One region of the Brenneria uluponensis genome, then DNA from elsewhere that is predicted to be linked to it. Evidence: predicted binding sites of a transcription regulator. Region 1 holds the regulator's gene; each other region holds the start of a gene.
What was found. The regulator PhoB, encoded in region 1, activates phosphate uptake and scavenging genes when phosphate is short. The targets are predictions, from matches to a motif close to CTGTCATAAAACTGNCNNAT.
Positions count from the first base shown of each region.

Region 2: a site for PhoB is predicted at 3,041-3,060, ahead of RS889_RS18200 (heavy metal response regulator transcription factor). Genes of this name have one in related genera too.
Region 3: a site for PhoB is predicted at 1,791-1,810, ahead of glpT (glycerol-3-phosphate transporter). Genes of this name have one in related genera too.

Region 1 covers NZ_CP135917.1:3,668,654-3,673,979, forward strand. Annotated here, with positions in the region: gene RS889_RS17085 (cobalamin-independent methionine synthase II family protein) at 181-1,287, opposite strand; gene phoR (phosphate regulon sensor histidine kinase PhoR) at 1,580-2,902, opposite strand; gene phoB (phosphate response regulator transcription factor PhoB) at 2,930-3,619, opposite strand; gene sbcD (exonuclease subunit SbcD) at 3,833-5,071, shown strand; gene RS889_RS17105 (AAA family ATPase) at 5,068-5,326, shown strand, end outside.
Region 2 covers NZ_CP135917.1:3,910,727-3,916,052, forward strand. Annotated here, with positions in the region: gene RS889_RS18180 (hypothetical protein) at 1-289, opposite strand, end outside; gene RS889_RS18185 (molybdopterin-dependent oxidoreductase) at 737-1,531, opposite strand; gene RS889_RS18190 (cytochrome b/b6 domain-containing protein) at 1,524-2,117, opposite strand; gene RS889_RS18195 (hypothetical protein) at 2,295-2,921, opposite strand; gene RS889_RS18200 (heavy metal response regulator transcription factor) at 3,170-3,841, shown strand; gene RS889_RS18205 (heavy metal sensor histidine kinase) at 3,838-5,265, shown strand.
Region 3 covers NZ_CP135917.1:291,521-296,846, forward strand. Annotated here, with positions in the region: gene yigL (sugar/pyridoxal phosphate phosphatase YigL) at 1-268, shown strand, start outside; gene glpT (glycerol-3-phosphate transporter) at 345-1,694, opposite strand; gene glpA (anaerobic glycerol-3-phosphate dehydrogenase subunit A) at 2,005-3,648, shown strand; gene glpB (glycerol-3-phosphate dehydrogenase subunit GlpB) at 3,638-4,900, shown strand; gene glpC (anaerobic glycerol-3-phosphate dehydrogenase subunit GlpC) at 4,897-5,326, shown strand, end outside.

The DNA of each region.
Region 1 (5,326 bases):
TATTGAGTTAATTTAGGACAATCGGCCAATACATGATTTGTGCATCATAAGAATATTTAGTGCAATAAAATCCCATTAAATACTTAGATTGTACAAAATAAAACCATAACTAAAACTTATAGAAATAAAAAACGCTGGCGAAATATGCCAGCGTTATAACAAACATAAACGGGTACTGAATCACCACACACGCTGGGCGATATCGACCACTAGTTTCAGCTTGTTCCACTGAGCTTCTTCGCTCAGGCTGTTGCCCTCTTCTGTTGACGCGAAGCCACACTGCGGACTCAGACAAAGCTGTTTTATGTCGACATATTTTGCCGCTTCAGCAATACGACTTTCTACATCCTGTACATTTTCCAATTCGCCATTTTTAGTCGTGATAAGCCCCAGTACAACTTGTTGGTGTCCCGGCTTGATATAGCGCAACGGCTCAAATCCCCCCGCACGCTCCGAGTCATACTCCAGAAAGAAAGCATCGACATTCACTTCACCAAACAGGGTTTTGGCCACCGGTTCATAGCCCCCTTCGGAAATCCAGGTCGAACGGAAATTCCCCCGGCAAACATGCAGCCCGATAATCAGATCGTCTGGTTTGCCAATCAACGCTTTATTCAGCACATCCGCATAAATACGGCACAGTTGTTGTGGATCTTCACCACGTTCACGGATTTGGCGCTTCTGATCGTCAGAACACAGATAAGCCCATACCGTGTCATCCAGTTGCAAATAACGGCAACCTGCATCATAAAACGCTTTAATGGCATCACGCCAAGTCTGAGCCAAATCGTCAAAGTAGGCGCCCAGATCGGGGTAAATGGTGCTATCAATAGCCTTACGACCGCCACGAAAATGCATCACGCTTGGACTGGGTATGGTCATCTTCGCCACCGCATCGCCCGCAATAGCGTTCAGATAACGGAAGTCTGCCAGCATGGGATGCTGTGGGTTGAAACTCACTTTACCGGTTACTTTTATGCCACGGGACTTGGTCTGAATACCGTTGAACTGAATGCCTTGCTCGGCTTCATAACGCTCAACACCGTTCAACCCTTCAAAAAAATCGAAATGCCACCAGGCACGACGAAATTCACCATCAGTCACCACCTGCAATCCGGTGTTCCGCTGCAACTCAACCGCACGCAGAATTTCCTGATCTTCTATGTTCCGCAATTGAGCGGCGCCAATCTCACCAGCCTGAAACTGCTCACGGGCCTGTTTAATTGCTGTGGGACGCAACAAACTACCGACCACGTCGGCACGAAACGGAGGAAGTGTTTGTGTCATGTTTTGCTCCTGACAGCCTGTTGACAGCGCAATTACTGTCACAGAGTTATAGTTTCATTATAAAATAATTACGCCGCTGTATTTAATGGACATCTAGACGGCTAAAAGTGGGAGCATCTTGGCATGAGTATTAATCAAGGACAAGGGAGTAATTTTCACATCACATGAAATAAATTCATCTTCCCGTGACAAATACTCATGAATGTATAGCGAGGTTGGGTACCGCAAACAACACCGAGCAGCAACAACGTAGCTGCGGCGGTGTGATAGCGGATTTCATCAGGTATTTCCGTCAGGCTAACGGTTTAGCCGTATTTTGGTTCAGGGCGGAAGACACTATCAACCGGTTTGGCAGGGTAAACATAAAGCGAGAACCGATACCTTCTTCGCTAATAACTTCCAGCTTGGCGTCATGATGGCCAAGGGCGTGTTTCACGATAGCCAGCCCCAGTCCGCTACCCCCGGTCTGGCGGGAACGGGCTTTATCCACACGATAAAACCGCTCGGTCAGGCGAGGTAGATGTTTGGGGGCAATACCTGGCCCGTTATCGCTCACCTGAAACTGTGCGCCCGACGGCGTCTGTTGCCAGCACACCTCAATACGGGTTCCCTTCGGCGTATGATTCACCGCGTTATACACTAAATTGGAAACCGCGCTGCGCAGCTGATCTTCATTACCGAACACTTTTAATTGTTCATTAACACGAAAAATGATCTCATGGCGCCCTTGACTCAGCGTCTCCGCTTCACGCTGTAACACCCGCAGCATCAGCGGAATGTCCACTTCCTCGCTCAGATCGATAGCGGTTGCCGCCTCGATGCGGGATAGCGTAAGCAGTTGTTTAACCAGACCATCCATCCGCCGCGTCTGCTCCTGCATGGTATTGAGCGCCTTTGCCTGTAAAGTGGCATCCAGCGATTCATCACTCATCATTTCCAGATAACCTTGTAACACTGTCAATGGTGTACGCAGCTCGTGACTGACATTAGCAAAGAAATTACGGCGGGCACCTTCAAGCTGATGCATTTGTGTCACGTCGCGAGCCACTATCAGCAACTGCCCTTCTGAATAGGGCATCACGCGGAACTCGACATGATACGAATTATTCAACAGCAACATCAGCGGTCCACTGAAGTCCCGTAACTGCATATATTCGGTAAATTCCGGATAACGCAGCAGATTGAGAATATTTTGACCATTATCCTCTGGCCAACGGAATCCCAGTAAATGCTGGGCTAGCCGATTACACCAGATCATGGTGCCTTCTTCTGTGGTGATCACTACCGCGTCAGGTAGTGACTCAGCGCCGCTGCGAAAACGTTTGATCAACAGCGCCAGTTCGCGTCGACGTCGACGGTTGCGCAACTGCATCTGATAGAGACCATAAAACAGCGGTTCCCAGCTCCACCGACCGGGAGGTGGCGTCATGCTGCGGTCAATCCACAGCCAATGAGAGAGTTTAAGCTGATTGTAAAAATTCCAGCATAAAGCCGCCAAAACAAAGACCAGAAGAAACCAGGGCAGATAACCAAAAATCAGCCCAAGCAACACAGCAGGAGTACAAAAAAAAGCCAGCTCCAATGCCAGCTTTTTCCAGGATAAACGTTCTAGCACGTTAGAAAATCTCCCAAACTAACGCTGTCAGTAACGCGTCGAGAAACGATAACCGGTTCCACGAACCGTCTGCACCATTTTGTCATGCCCACTGGTCTCCAGCGCTTTACGAAGACGGCGGATATGAACATCAACAGTACGATCCTCAACATAAACGTTAGTGCCCCAAACATGATTCAGCAACTGTTCACGACTATATACCCGTTCAGAGTGCGTCATAAAGAAATGCAGCAATTTAAATTCAGTTGGCCCCATATCCAGCGCGTACTCATCCGTCGTCACTCGATGTGAAGAAGGATCAAGGCTTAACCCGCGCATTTCAATCACTTCATCCACCGCCATGGGTGAAATCCGACGCATCACAGCCTTGATACGCGCTACCAGTTCCTTGGGGGAAAATGGTTTGGTAATGTAATCATCCGCACCAACTTCAAGCCCACGCACCCGATCTTCTTCTTCTCCGCGCGCGGTAAGCATCATTACCGGAATATCCCGGGTCAGTGTTTCACGTTTCATGTGCTTGATGAATTGCAGGCCTGAACCGCCAGGCAGCATCCAGTCAAGCAGAACCAATTCAGGGTATGGTTCAGTCAGCTGGTTTATCGCGCTATCATAATCTTCCGCCTCAACTGGCTGATAACCGTTCTGTTCCAGCACAAAGCACACCATTTCACGGATAGGCGCTTCATCTTCCACAACCAAAATACGTCTTGCCATCGTTAATCCTGCCATTAATCATCGCTATTAGCGTGCGGAATGCATTATGCGTCACTTTTGTGACAGATTTATGAACAGAAACCTGCCCCCGGGTCCACTCTTCTGGTCTGATTTAACCTGACGTAATTACTGCTATTCTTTGCGACAGCACTAAACTGACCACCTATAATCGCCGATGATAACTATTACATAACCCCATCAGCAGGGAGTTTCATGCGAATTATTCACACTTCTGACTGGCATCTTGGTCAATATTTTTATACCAAGAGCCGTGCCGCTGAACACCAGGCCTTTCTATGCTGGTTGATTCATCAAGTTCAACAACACGATGTGGATGCAGTAATAGTAGCAGGTGACATTTTCGATAACGGAACCCCGCCCAGCTATGCACGGGAGATGTATAACCGTTTTGTCGTGGATTTGCAGCACACCGGTTGCCAGTTGGTGATACTTGGCGGAAACCATGACTCAGTGGCCACGCTGAACGAATCCCGTTCCCTGCTGGCCTGCCTGAACACGCAGGTCATCGCCAGCAGCGATAACGATATTGACCGGCAAGTGCTGGTACTGAATAACCGTCAGGGGGAACCGGGTGCCCTACTGTGCGCCATTCCTTTCCTGCGTCCGCGCGATTTGCTAACCAGCCAGGCTGGCCAGTCTGGTGCAGATAAACAGCGAGCGCTGCTGGACGCCATTGCCGAACATTATCAGCACTGCTACCAGGTTGCCTGTCAGCGACGTGATGAGCTGGGATTACCCTTGCCCATCATTGCTACTGGTCACCTTACCACTGTCGGTGTCACGACATCGGATTCAGTGCGTGATATTTATATTGGCACGTTGGAAGCCTTTCCAGCTCAAATCTTTCCCCCCGCCGATTATATTGCCCTCGGACACATTCACCGCCCTCAACGAATCGCAAAGACCGAACACATTCGTTATAGCGGCTCCCCCATCGCATTGAGCTTTGATGAGTTGAATCACGAAAAATCCGTTTATCTGGTCACGTTTGACCAAGGATCACTCCACACTGTCGATACATTGACCATCCCAGAAACACAGCCGATGCAGTTGATCAAAGGCGATTTGGTAGAAATTGAACGTCGCCTGAACGGATTCAGGGAGTATCAGGGAGCATCGCCAGTCTGGCTGGATATTGAAGTCGCCACACAGGACTACCTGAATGACATTCAGAAACGGATTGAAGAACTGACGGTGGGGCTACATGTTGAAGTGCTGCTACTGCGCCGGGCGCGGGAACAACATTTACAAATGCTGATACAACAGGAAAAAGAGACACTGAACGAACTGAAACCAGAAGAGGTCTTCGAACGGCGCCTGGCGTTGGAGCCCGACCTGGAGACACCACGTCGACAACGGCTTCAGACACTGTTTACACAGGTCATGCATGACATCGAACAGGATGAACATCGGCAGGAGGACAAGGTATGAAAATACTCAGCCTGCGTTTAAAAAACCTCAACTCGCTACAAGGCGAGTGGAAAGTTGATTTCACCCGCGAACCTTTCGTCAGTAATAGCCTATTTGCCATCACCGGGCCGACCGGTGCTGGTAAAACCACACTGCTCGACGCCATCTGTCTGGCGTTATATCACCAGACACCGCGGCTGAAAGTGACACCCACTCAGAATGAACTGATGACGCGACATACCGCTGAGTCGCTGGCCGAAGTTGAATTTGAAGTCA
Region 2 (5,326 bases), 240 kb from region 1:
CAAGACTGATTTCTTCCACACGGATGATCCCGGATATGTCAAATCCTTCCATATCAGCCTTGAACTCCTCACTACGCATATATTCCTGATTCAGAGTATGGAGATCACATCCGTCAGGAAGAGTAACAATCGCTATAACCTGACAGGCCTGATCATCTGTGCCAAGATACACGTTGTTAATAAATATACCAAATTTAGGTAGACTTATCAGATGTTTGGGCCAGTGGTGATAAAAGTAGGTCTCCGCAGTACTCTTGTCTTTCAGTGTATAGATTCTGAGTTGTTTCATCGTTAGCGCCTTAAAATTATCTGTTCAGCAGGATGCCAAACCAGCATACAGATACAAAGTTAAGTTGTTTTAACAAAAAATCACACATGACAGGATGAGAATGGGCAGAATTCTCCTATTGTCCAACGCGCGAAGAATAAAAAACGTCCCAAGGTGGTGAAAAATCGTTCACACCAGGATCGTAGATCACCGTCGCCATGCTTAGGTTGTACAGCCAGATTAACCACTGAGGTATCGATTTGCGTGATCAGTACAGCGGGGCAATGCGTGATGAATACCGCTTTTGAACTAGAGGATTTCGAAGCCTGCCCTTCTACCAAAGGGTTGATTTGATGATTCGGCATTGCATTGGTGGTTATCTTTAGCATTTTCAGAAGTATCGCCCCTGCGCTTTATCAAGCCAAGCGTCAAGGACGAGACTACATTTGCGTAGCATAAGATGCCAGGTTAGAGACCGCTGAACCAGTTATACCCCTGATCTTCCCAATATCCTCCCGGATAAGTGTTACTTACCGAGATGGCGACAATATGCTTGGCATTTTTAAAACCCAGCTTGGTGGGAAGGCGCAAACGCAGCGGAAAACCGTAGGAATCCGGCAAAGTTTTACCGCTAAAGTCCAATGCCAGCGTGGTCTGCGGATGCAGCGCGGTGGCCATATCAATACTCGAATAGTAGCGATCGGCACAGCGAAAACCGACAAATGCGGCGTGAAGGTCTGCGCCTATGCGTTGTAAAAAGGTACTTAGCGGTACGCCACTCCACTGACCAATGGCGCTCCAGCCTTCAATGCAAATCAGTCGGGTAATTTGACTTTGTTGTGGCAGCGCTCGCAGTTTCTCCAGGGTCCAGGGTTGTTTGTCAGCAACCCGGCCAGAGACCTCCAGACGGTAGCTCGACAAATCAATCTCCGGCACATTGTCCTCTGGGTAAAAGGCATTGAATGGAAACGGATGGGTTATCTGATCGGCCGCGTAGGTCTGTGCCAACCGCCTACCCCCGAACAACCACCCCTGAACCCGATCGTTCCAGCGGGACATCGCCCAAAGTACTTTGTCCACCTGGTCGCCGTCTTGCATATTGCAGCCGCTAAGCAGGGTCAACGCACCGAGCGTCAGGCCGGAACGCAACAGCAAACGGCGTTGCAAGCAATGCAACTGCTTTTGTTGCGCGGGTTCCAGTTGGAGTTGGGTTCGTGGTGCCGCCGGATGATCATTGCTGCGGTTCTTTTCAAGCTCAGTCATGATTGATTTCCTGTCGTCCACGCTTAGCGTTCGGCTTCGCGGAGCCGGTGATCATTGGCAGCAAGGTCGAGGGAACCATTATCACCATCGCCATATGCACGATGACGAACAGCCCGATGCCGGCCATGGCGAAAAAATGGACATAACGCGCCCGATCAAACCCGCCAAACACCATTACCAAATAGGATAGCTGTACTGGTTTCCAAATCGACAAACCGGACAAAACCAGCACCAGACCACATAGCAGCACCAACAGATAAAGCGCCTTTTGCACCGTGTTATAGCGCCCAAGCCGGTGTTCTAAACGCAGCGTCAAAGCCAGTTTGATATCCACCAGCAACGAACACGGCGTCACCGGTAAAAAATCGTGGCGAAAATGGCCGCTGCACAGTCCCCATAACAGATAAAGCAGACCATTGGCTACCAAGGCCCACATTACCGCCAAATGCCAGGCAATCGCCCCACCCAACCAGCCCCCGAGTGTCAGCGCAGGAGGGAAAGTGAAGCCAAACAGCGGAGACGCATTATAAATTTCCCACCCGCTCATCAACATCGCACCGATAATGGGCACGTTTAACCAGTGCATAATCCGCACCGGCGCGCGATGAATTCGGATTTTAGGCAACTTGGCGGATTTTCCCACAAGACCTCCATAAACCAGACCTTCGTGAACAACACCTGCATGCACCACACTTCGGTGAACCGGCCGAAAAAGCTGTTGGGCATCCCGGCCTGAATGGATATGGCCTCAAGTCGGATTGGATTACATCGGCGGTATAATACCGTTGACGCCGACAATCATCCGCCCCGCAACGATAGGCTTCGAGTCGCCGGCGGCCGGGAATAGAATCACATGGGCGCCCATTTTAAGCAGCGATGAGTCTCCAGATGACAACAACACAACTGGCACATCCTCCGGCACAACGATCTTTTTCTCACCATGTTGATACTTAACGGTCATTGTTCGGCCATTAGCATTCACCAACTGCCCCACCGTGCCGTTGGTCATGGTGCCAACCTTGCCATCCGCGCCTTGCCAGGGTCTGAACCCCTCACCCGAACCACGCAGCACCGGATCAAACACATGGACCTCCAGCGCTTTTAACGTACCATCCGGCTGAGGCGCCGCCGCAGTGCCAATAAAGCTGTCGGGTTTAATGTCGCTGATTTTACCCTGTGTCACTGCGATAAAGCTGGTTTTACTGGTGAATGTCACCTCATGGTTCCCCCCTTTTCGATCGGTTACCTGTAGATGATCGCCACTTATCTTGGTTAGGGTACCGCGTAAAATGGCCATCGATTTGCCCGGTGCATCTGCCGCCATCGCCGCAAAGCTACCTAGCGTTAGGGCTCCCAATAAGATACCTGTTAACATCTTCTGTCTGGTCATTTCCACTCCTGTTATCAGTCTGGCCGAACGCCTGGGCGCCAGGTACAACACTTATACAATGCCGCTCTATCCTGAATCGTAGTTAACATCGTTAGCTTGGCAAACCGACCCGCTCCCCCAGATGACCATTTGATGACAATATTGTCATCAAATAACCGAGGACGAACTGCTACACTGGTCGCTCGGCTGCCATGGGCCGATGATAAACGGCCTGGTTTGCCGGGTGTGGAACGACGAGGACCCCGTGGATGCGTATATTGATAGTCGAAGATGATCACAGCACCGGAGAATATTTGCGCAAAGGACTGGGTGAGGCGGGTTATGGTGTGGATTTGGCTCGCAACGGTACCGACGGACTGTTTATGGCGCTGGAACAAACCTATGATCTGATCGTACTGGACGTCATGTTGCCCGGGCTGGACGGCTGGCAACTTATGGAAATTATCCGTAAAAAAAACGATGTGCCGGTATTATTTCTAACCGCCCGCGACGGGGTGCAGGACAGGATCCATGGTCTCGAATTAGGCGCGGATGACTATTTGATAAAGCCCTTTTCATTTACCGAGTTGGTATTGCGTATCCGAACCCTGCTCCGGCGCGGCGTCACCCGCGAAGAGAATGACTATTGGTTGGCGGATCTGCATCTTGATGTATTACGGCGTAAAGTAACCCGGCGAGATCTGGCGGTTGTGCTAACTAACAAAGAGTTTGCCCTGCTCGCGCTATTTGTTCAGCGCCAGGGTGAGGTTTTATCCCGTACCCAGATAGCGTCTCAAGTGTGGGATATGAATTTTGACAGTGATACCAACGTGGTTGACGTCGCGGTTAAACGCTTACGCGCTAAAATAGACCGTCCGTTTGAATTAAAATTGATCCATACAGTACGCGGTATCGGTTATGTCTGCGAGCCTCGGCAATGAAAACGCCGCCAATGCCATTGCTTTCCCTGACACTGCGTTCGGCACTGCTGTTCGCTGCTGTTGCCGCGCTAGTGGTGAGCATCGTGGGGTTTTACCTGTATGGTGACATCGCCCATTCCATGCGGCGCATGGCCGGCATACATACGTCCGGTCGAGTAGAGTATTTCCGCAATTTGCTCAGTAATCAATTCCCGCTATCCAGACTCAGTGAAAACCCGCACTTATTTGAAAATATGCTGGGCAACGAGTGGGATATTCTGGTTTTCCAGCGGCCCGGACAGCCCCCTTTGATTAATGTCAATCCACGCGGTTATGTCTTGCCTGCTGTCACGCCGGTGCCCGCCGACCAGCCGCTGAACCTGGCAACCGTCCATCTGGCGACAACACCCGACGGCGTGCCGATCCGTTTTGTCAGCGCGCTGGTGGATAATGATGATCAAGAAACAATACAAATTACCGCCGGTCACGTGATGGTCAACGAGACCCGGATGCTGGAACAATACCGTAATCGCATTATTGAGGCGACGATTGGCGCATTTATACTGATAGCAGTAATGGGATATTTGGTTTTGCGTCAAGGTCTCAAGCCATTGCGTCGTATGGCGGCTCAAGCGCGGGGTATTCATCCGGATACGCTTGATACCCGGCTATCGGAGCAGGGTGCGCCCCCTGAACTGCACCAGCTTATCGGATCATTTAACCAGATGCTCGATCGGTTAGCGGACGGCTATCAACGCTTAAGCCAATTCTCGGCTGATTTAGCCCATGAAATACGCACGCCGATCAATGCATTGATGGGGCATTGTCAAGTGGCGCTTTATCAGCACCGTTCTGCGCAGGAGTACAAGAGCGTACTGGTGCGCAACAGTGAGGAGCTAGAGCGTATATCGCGCCTGGTGGAAAATATCCTGTTTCTGGCACGAGCCGGGGAAGCGCATTCGGCGATTCAACCGACGCTGTTATCACTTAACGCCGAGATCACAAGAGTAGCGGACTATTTTGAAGGTCTGGCAGAAGAGCGCGAGCTTTTATTGGATTGCCAGGGCCACGGCCAAGTGTGGGCAGATGCCATACTATTACGCAGGGCACTGAGCAATTTAGTGGATAACGCCATCCGATATGCCAATCAACATAGCCAGATTATCCTGTGCGGCCGCCGTACTGCCGGCGGCTGGCTAATCGAGGTGACTAACCAGGGGCCGGTTATTCCGACACAAAGTATGGACAGGTTGTTCGACCGTTTTTACCGTGCCGATAATGCCCGCACCCGTAGCGGCAATTCCACTGGTTTAGGCTTGTCTATTGTCCAGGCGATTATGACGTTGCATCAAGGCTATGCAACGGCCCGTTGCGATGCTGACGGCACCCTGTGTTTCAGCCTTTACTTCCCTGATCGCCCCCCGCAAACTTGCCCGGTGGAATAGCAATATAATAATGGCCGTATCATTAAAACAGTGTCCCACTAAGGTCCCATCCGAAAAGGCC
Region 3 (5,326 bases), 1.7 Mb from region 1:
ATTGAGCTGTCTGGAAGTGATGGCCGGTGGTGTTTCCAAAGGTCATGCGCTGGAACAGGTGGCGAAAACCATCGGTTTTACTATCAAGGATTGCATCGCGTTCGGCGACGGTATGAATGATTATGAAATGCTGTCGATGGCGGGCAAGGGGTGCATAATGGCAAACGCCCATCAGCGGCTGAAAGATTTACTGCCTGATCGAGAAGTGATCGGCACTAATATTGATGATGCAGTGCCCAAATATCTGCGTCGTATGTTCCTGAAGTAAGTGTTGAACGGGCGAATAAGTGCAGGGATGGCAATACTAAGGGCGTTCCCGGTAGGGAACACCCTGAATGACAGAGTTAAGCGAATTTTTCTATTTTTTCTTTATGCTTTCTTTCTTGGATCATGGTCAGTGAAAGCAATAGTATCGCCAGCACACTGCCGCCGATCATCACCATGAATCCTCCGTTCCAGCCGAAGAAATCAACGGTATAACCGACAATAGCGCTGGCCGCGACCGAACCACCCAGATAGCCAAACAGTCCGGTAAACCCGGCAGCGGTACCGGCGGCTTTTTTCGGTGCCAGTTCCAGTGCATGTAGACCTATCAGCATGACCGGTCCATAAATCAGGAAGCCGATGATGATCATGCAAGCCATGTCAATCCCCGGATTGCCGGCTGGGTTCAGCCAATATACAACGGTGGCGATAGTGACCAGCATCATGAAGAACACGCCGGTTGCGCCGCGGTTGCCCTTGAACACGTTGTCCGACATCCAGCCACACAGCAATGTACCGGGAATCCCTGCATATTCGTACATGAAGTAGGCCCAGGACGATTTATCCAGTGCGAAGTGCTTCACTTCTTTCAAATAGGTCGGTGACCAGTCGAGAATGCCGTAGCGCAGCAGATAAACAAATACGTTCGCTATTGCGATGCACCACAACAGCTTGTTGGGGAAAATATACTTCATGAAGATTTCTTTGGCCGTCAGTTCCTGTTCGGTTTTTTCGTCATAATCTGGCGGGTAATCGTCTTTATACTCTTCAATCGGTGGCAGACCACAGGACTGCGGTGTATCCCGCATCATAAAGAAGGCAAACAGCGCTAACAAAATAGCCGCCAGTGCCGGCATATACAGCGCCGCTTTCCAGTCATTGAACCAGAACATCCCCAGCAGAAACAGCAGCGGCGGAAGTCCGCCACCCACGTTATGGGCGCAGTTCCAGACAGAAACCACGCTACCGCGTTCTTTCTGCGACCACCAGTGCACCATGGTCCGTCCGCACGGTGGCCATCCCATGCCCTGGAACCAACCGCACAGAAACAGCAAGACAAACATACTCATAATGCTGGAGGTCGCCCAAGGGACGAAACCCATGAACAGCATTACCGAAGCGGCCAGAATTAACCCGGCTGGCAGGAATACGCGTGGGTTGGAGCGGTCAGATACCGAGCCCATGATGAATTTGGAAAAACCGTAGGCGATGGAAATACCGGATAATGCAAAACCCAGATCGCCACGGGAAAAACCCTGTTCAATCAGATAGGGCATTGCCAGCGTAAAGTTTTTTCTTACCAGATAGTAAGCCGCATAACCAAAAAAGATTCCCAGAAAAATTTGCCAGCGCAGACGACGGTAGTGTGGATCTATCTGATCCTCTGTGACGCGTGGACGGTGCATTGCTGGTTTAAAGATACTCAGCATAAAATCCCCCTGATGAGGTAAAGTGTTAATGTTTGTTCTATAACGCTCATAAAGGGTATCGAATACGCTTGCGTTCCGGTGTGAGTTATCGCGCAATTGTTACACTTTTATGAATATTAGTGATATTTTGTGCTGTATTTAACAAAAGTAAGATGATATTTATTCGTCAATAAGTGACATAAGTCATAAAATTAACCACGTTGGGATTTTTATTTTTCGTTTATTGCTCGATTTTGTTCTTTATCAAACATTATGGGTTGTTTTTATGCCCAAATGAATAATGGAATGATCAAGATGAAGTGAGGCGGTTATGGGAAACAACGGGTCCTATCGTGAAACGGATGTCATTATCATCGGTGGTGGCGCAACGGGGGCAGGAACCGCACGCGACTGTGCTTTACGCGGATTACGTTGTCTTCTGCTGGAGCGTTATGACATTGCGACTGGCGCGACAGGTCGTAACCATGGCCTGCTGCACAGTGGTTCACGCTATGCGGTGACGGACGGAGAATCCTCCCGCGAGTGTATTGAAGAAAATCGTATCCTGCGCCGTATTGCCCGTCATTGTGTCGAGCCTACTGACGGCCTGTTTCTGACGCTACCGGAGGACGATCTGGCGTATCAGTCGCAGTTTATCGCGTGTTGCCAGCAGGCCGGGATCAATGCCCAGGCTATCGACCCGAAAGAGGCTCTGAGACTGGAACCCGCTGCCAATCCATCATTGACGGGCGCGGTACGGGTGCCGGACGGTACTATCGATCCTTTTCGCCTGACGACGGCAAATATGATTGATGCGTGTGAACATGGTGCGGAAGTCCTGACCTACCATGAAGTCATCGGCTTGATTCGGCAGGGGGATCGGATCACCGGTGTGCGCGTTTTCGACCATAAAAAAGGGATTCAGTCAGAAATCCATGCCCGGATGGTGGTAAACGCTGCTGGTATTTGGGGACAGCACATTGCGGAATATGCTGACTTACGGGTACGTATGTTCCCGGCGAAAGGGGCGCTGTTAATCCTTGGTCATCGCATCAACAATATGGTGATCAACCGCTGCCGCAAACCAGCGGATGCCGACATCCTGGTACCCGGTGACACCATTTCCTTGATTGGTACGACATCTACACATATCGATTACGATCAGATAGACAACATGATCGTGACGCCCGCTGAAGTGGAAACGCTGATGCGTGAAGGTAGCAAACTGGCGCCGCAACTGGCGAAAACCCGAATTCTGCGTGCTTATGCTGGCGTTCGTCCGCTGGTGGCCAATGACAACGACCCTACCGGTCGCAGTGTGAGTCGCGGCATCGTTCTGCTCGATCACGCCAGTCGCGACGGGCTGGAAGGTTTTATCACCATCACTGGCGGCAAGCTGATGACGTACCGGCTGATGGCCGAGCGGGTCACGGATAAAGTCTGTGAAAAGTTGAATCACTCCGTGGCCTGTACTACCGCCTCCCGCCCATTGCCGGGTTCCGAAGCGGTGGTATCCGATAAACCGATGGCCGCCTCATCGCTCTCCGCTCCTTTGCGTGGTTCGGCGATTTATCGTCACGGACGGCGCGCTGAACAAGTGGTCAGCGGCGATCGTGTTGATAGCAGTCTGGTCTGTGAGTGCGAAGCGGTAACGGCGGGAGAAGTGCGCTATGCAGTGGAGTCGCTACAGGTCAATAACCTGATCGACTTGCGTCGCCGCACACGGGTGGGGATGGGAACCTGTCAGGGTGAATTGTGTGCCTGCCGCGCCGCGGAGCTGTTGTGCAAACTGGGACAATCCACACCACAGCAATCGGTAGCCCAACTCAGTCAGTTTTTAAATGAGCGTTGGAAAGGCGTTCGTCCGGTTGCCTGGGGTAATACCCTGCGGGAAAGCGAATTTACCAGTTGGGTTTATCAAGGATTATGCGGCTTGACCGCCAGTGATTGTCAGGAGAACAGTGATGCGCTATGACGTGGTAATTATCGGTGGTGGCCTGGCGGGATTAACCTGCGGTATCCGTTTACAGGAGCAGGGGAAACGATGTGCCATCGTCAGTGCCGGACAGAGTGCATTGCATTTCTCCTCTGGTTCTCTGGATCTACTGTCAGCTTTGCCGGACGGTACTGCTGTCATGCAACCCGTCGATGCGTTGGCCGCGTTAGCTGAACAGGCGCCACAGCATCCTTACACGTTGATGGGAAAGTCCTGCGTAACGCAATTGATTCCCGAGGCAGAAGCATTGCTGTCACGCAGCGGTTTATGGTTGCGAGGTGAAGGTTCGGACAACCATCAGCGCATGACACCATTGGGAAAATGGCGCCCATGCTGGTTAAGCCCGGCAGATAGCGTTACGCGTGGTTTGGCGGGGACACCAGAATGGCGTAATCCACTAGTGGCGGGAATTGACGGGTTTCTTGATTTTCAGTCTCGCATGGTTGCTGGCGAGCTACAGGCACAAGGCATCGCCGCTCACAGCGGCGATCTGAAATTACCGGTTCTGGATCGGCTGCGACAAAACCCCAGTGAGTTTCGAGCGGTAAACCTTGCTCGTGTGCTGGACCAGCCAGCAAGTCTGGTGGGGCTAACAGAAGAGTTGATGCGGCTCTCGCATGACAATGATGCCGTTATCCTGCCTGCTTGCGTCGGCCTGGAATCCTCTGCACCGCTGGAGCAACTGCGTAGAGCGTTGGGTAAACCGGTCGGGCTACTGCCAACATTACCTCCATCACTGTTAGGACTGCGTTTATATCATGCGCTGCTGAGCCGTTTTCGCCTGTTGGGGGGGATGTTCATGCCCGGTGACCGAGTATTGGGTTCGGTACAACTGCCGCAGGATGTGGCGATTTATACCCATAATCACGGTGATATTCCACTGCATGCCCGACGGGTCGTACTGGCCAGCGGTAGCTTTTTCAGTAACGGGCTGGTGGCGGAATTTGACCAGGTTTCCGAGCCGGTGTTCGGGCTGGATGTTTATTTCCATGCCCAACGCGAAGACTGGAGCCAGTCGAATGTCTTTGCGGTTCAGCCGTATCTGCAATTTGGTGTCATTACTGACAACCAACTTCATCCCTACATCAAGGGACAGACTCAACCTAACCTGTATGCCATCGGCGCGGTTCTACAGGGATTTGATCCATTACAGCAAGGGTGCGGTGCGGGAGTATCAATACTTAGCGCCTTATATGTCGCCGATGCCGTGCTGATGGAGGATAAGCAATGAGCCTGACGGATAACAGTTTTGAGAATTGCATCAAATGCACCGTTTGCACCACGTATTGTCCGGTCTCACGGGTTAATCCACTTTATCCGGGACCAAAGCAGGCTGGGCCGGATGGCGAACGTTTGCGTCGCAAGGATCCGGCGCTATATGACGAAGCGCTGAAATACTGCACCAACTGTAAGCGTTGCGAAGTTGCTTGCCCGTCGGAAGTGAAAATCGGCGACATTATTCAGCGCGCCAAAGCCAGTTACAGCGAGCATAAGCCAACGCTGCGTGATGCCATCCTGAGCCATACCGACGTGATGGGTAGTCTTGCTACTCCCTTTGCCCCACTGGTAAATACCGCTACTGCGCTGAAACCGGTGCGTCAGTTGCTGGATAAAGTGCTGAAGATCGACCATCGCCGCCAGTTACCGAAGTACTCTT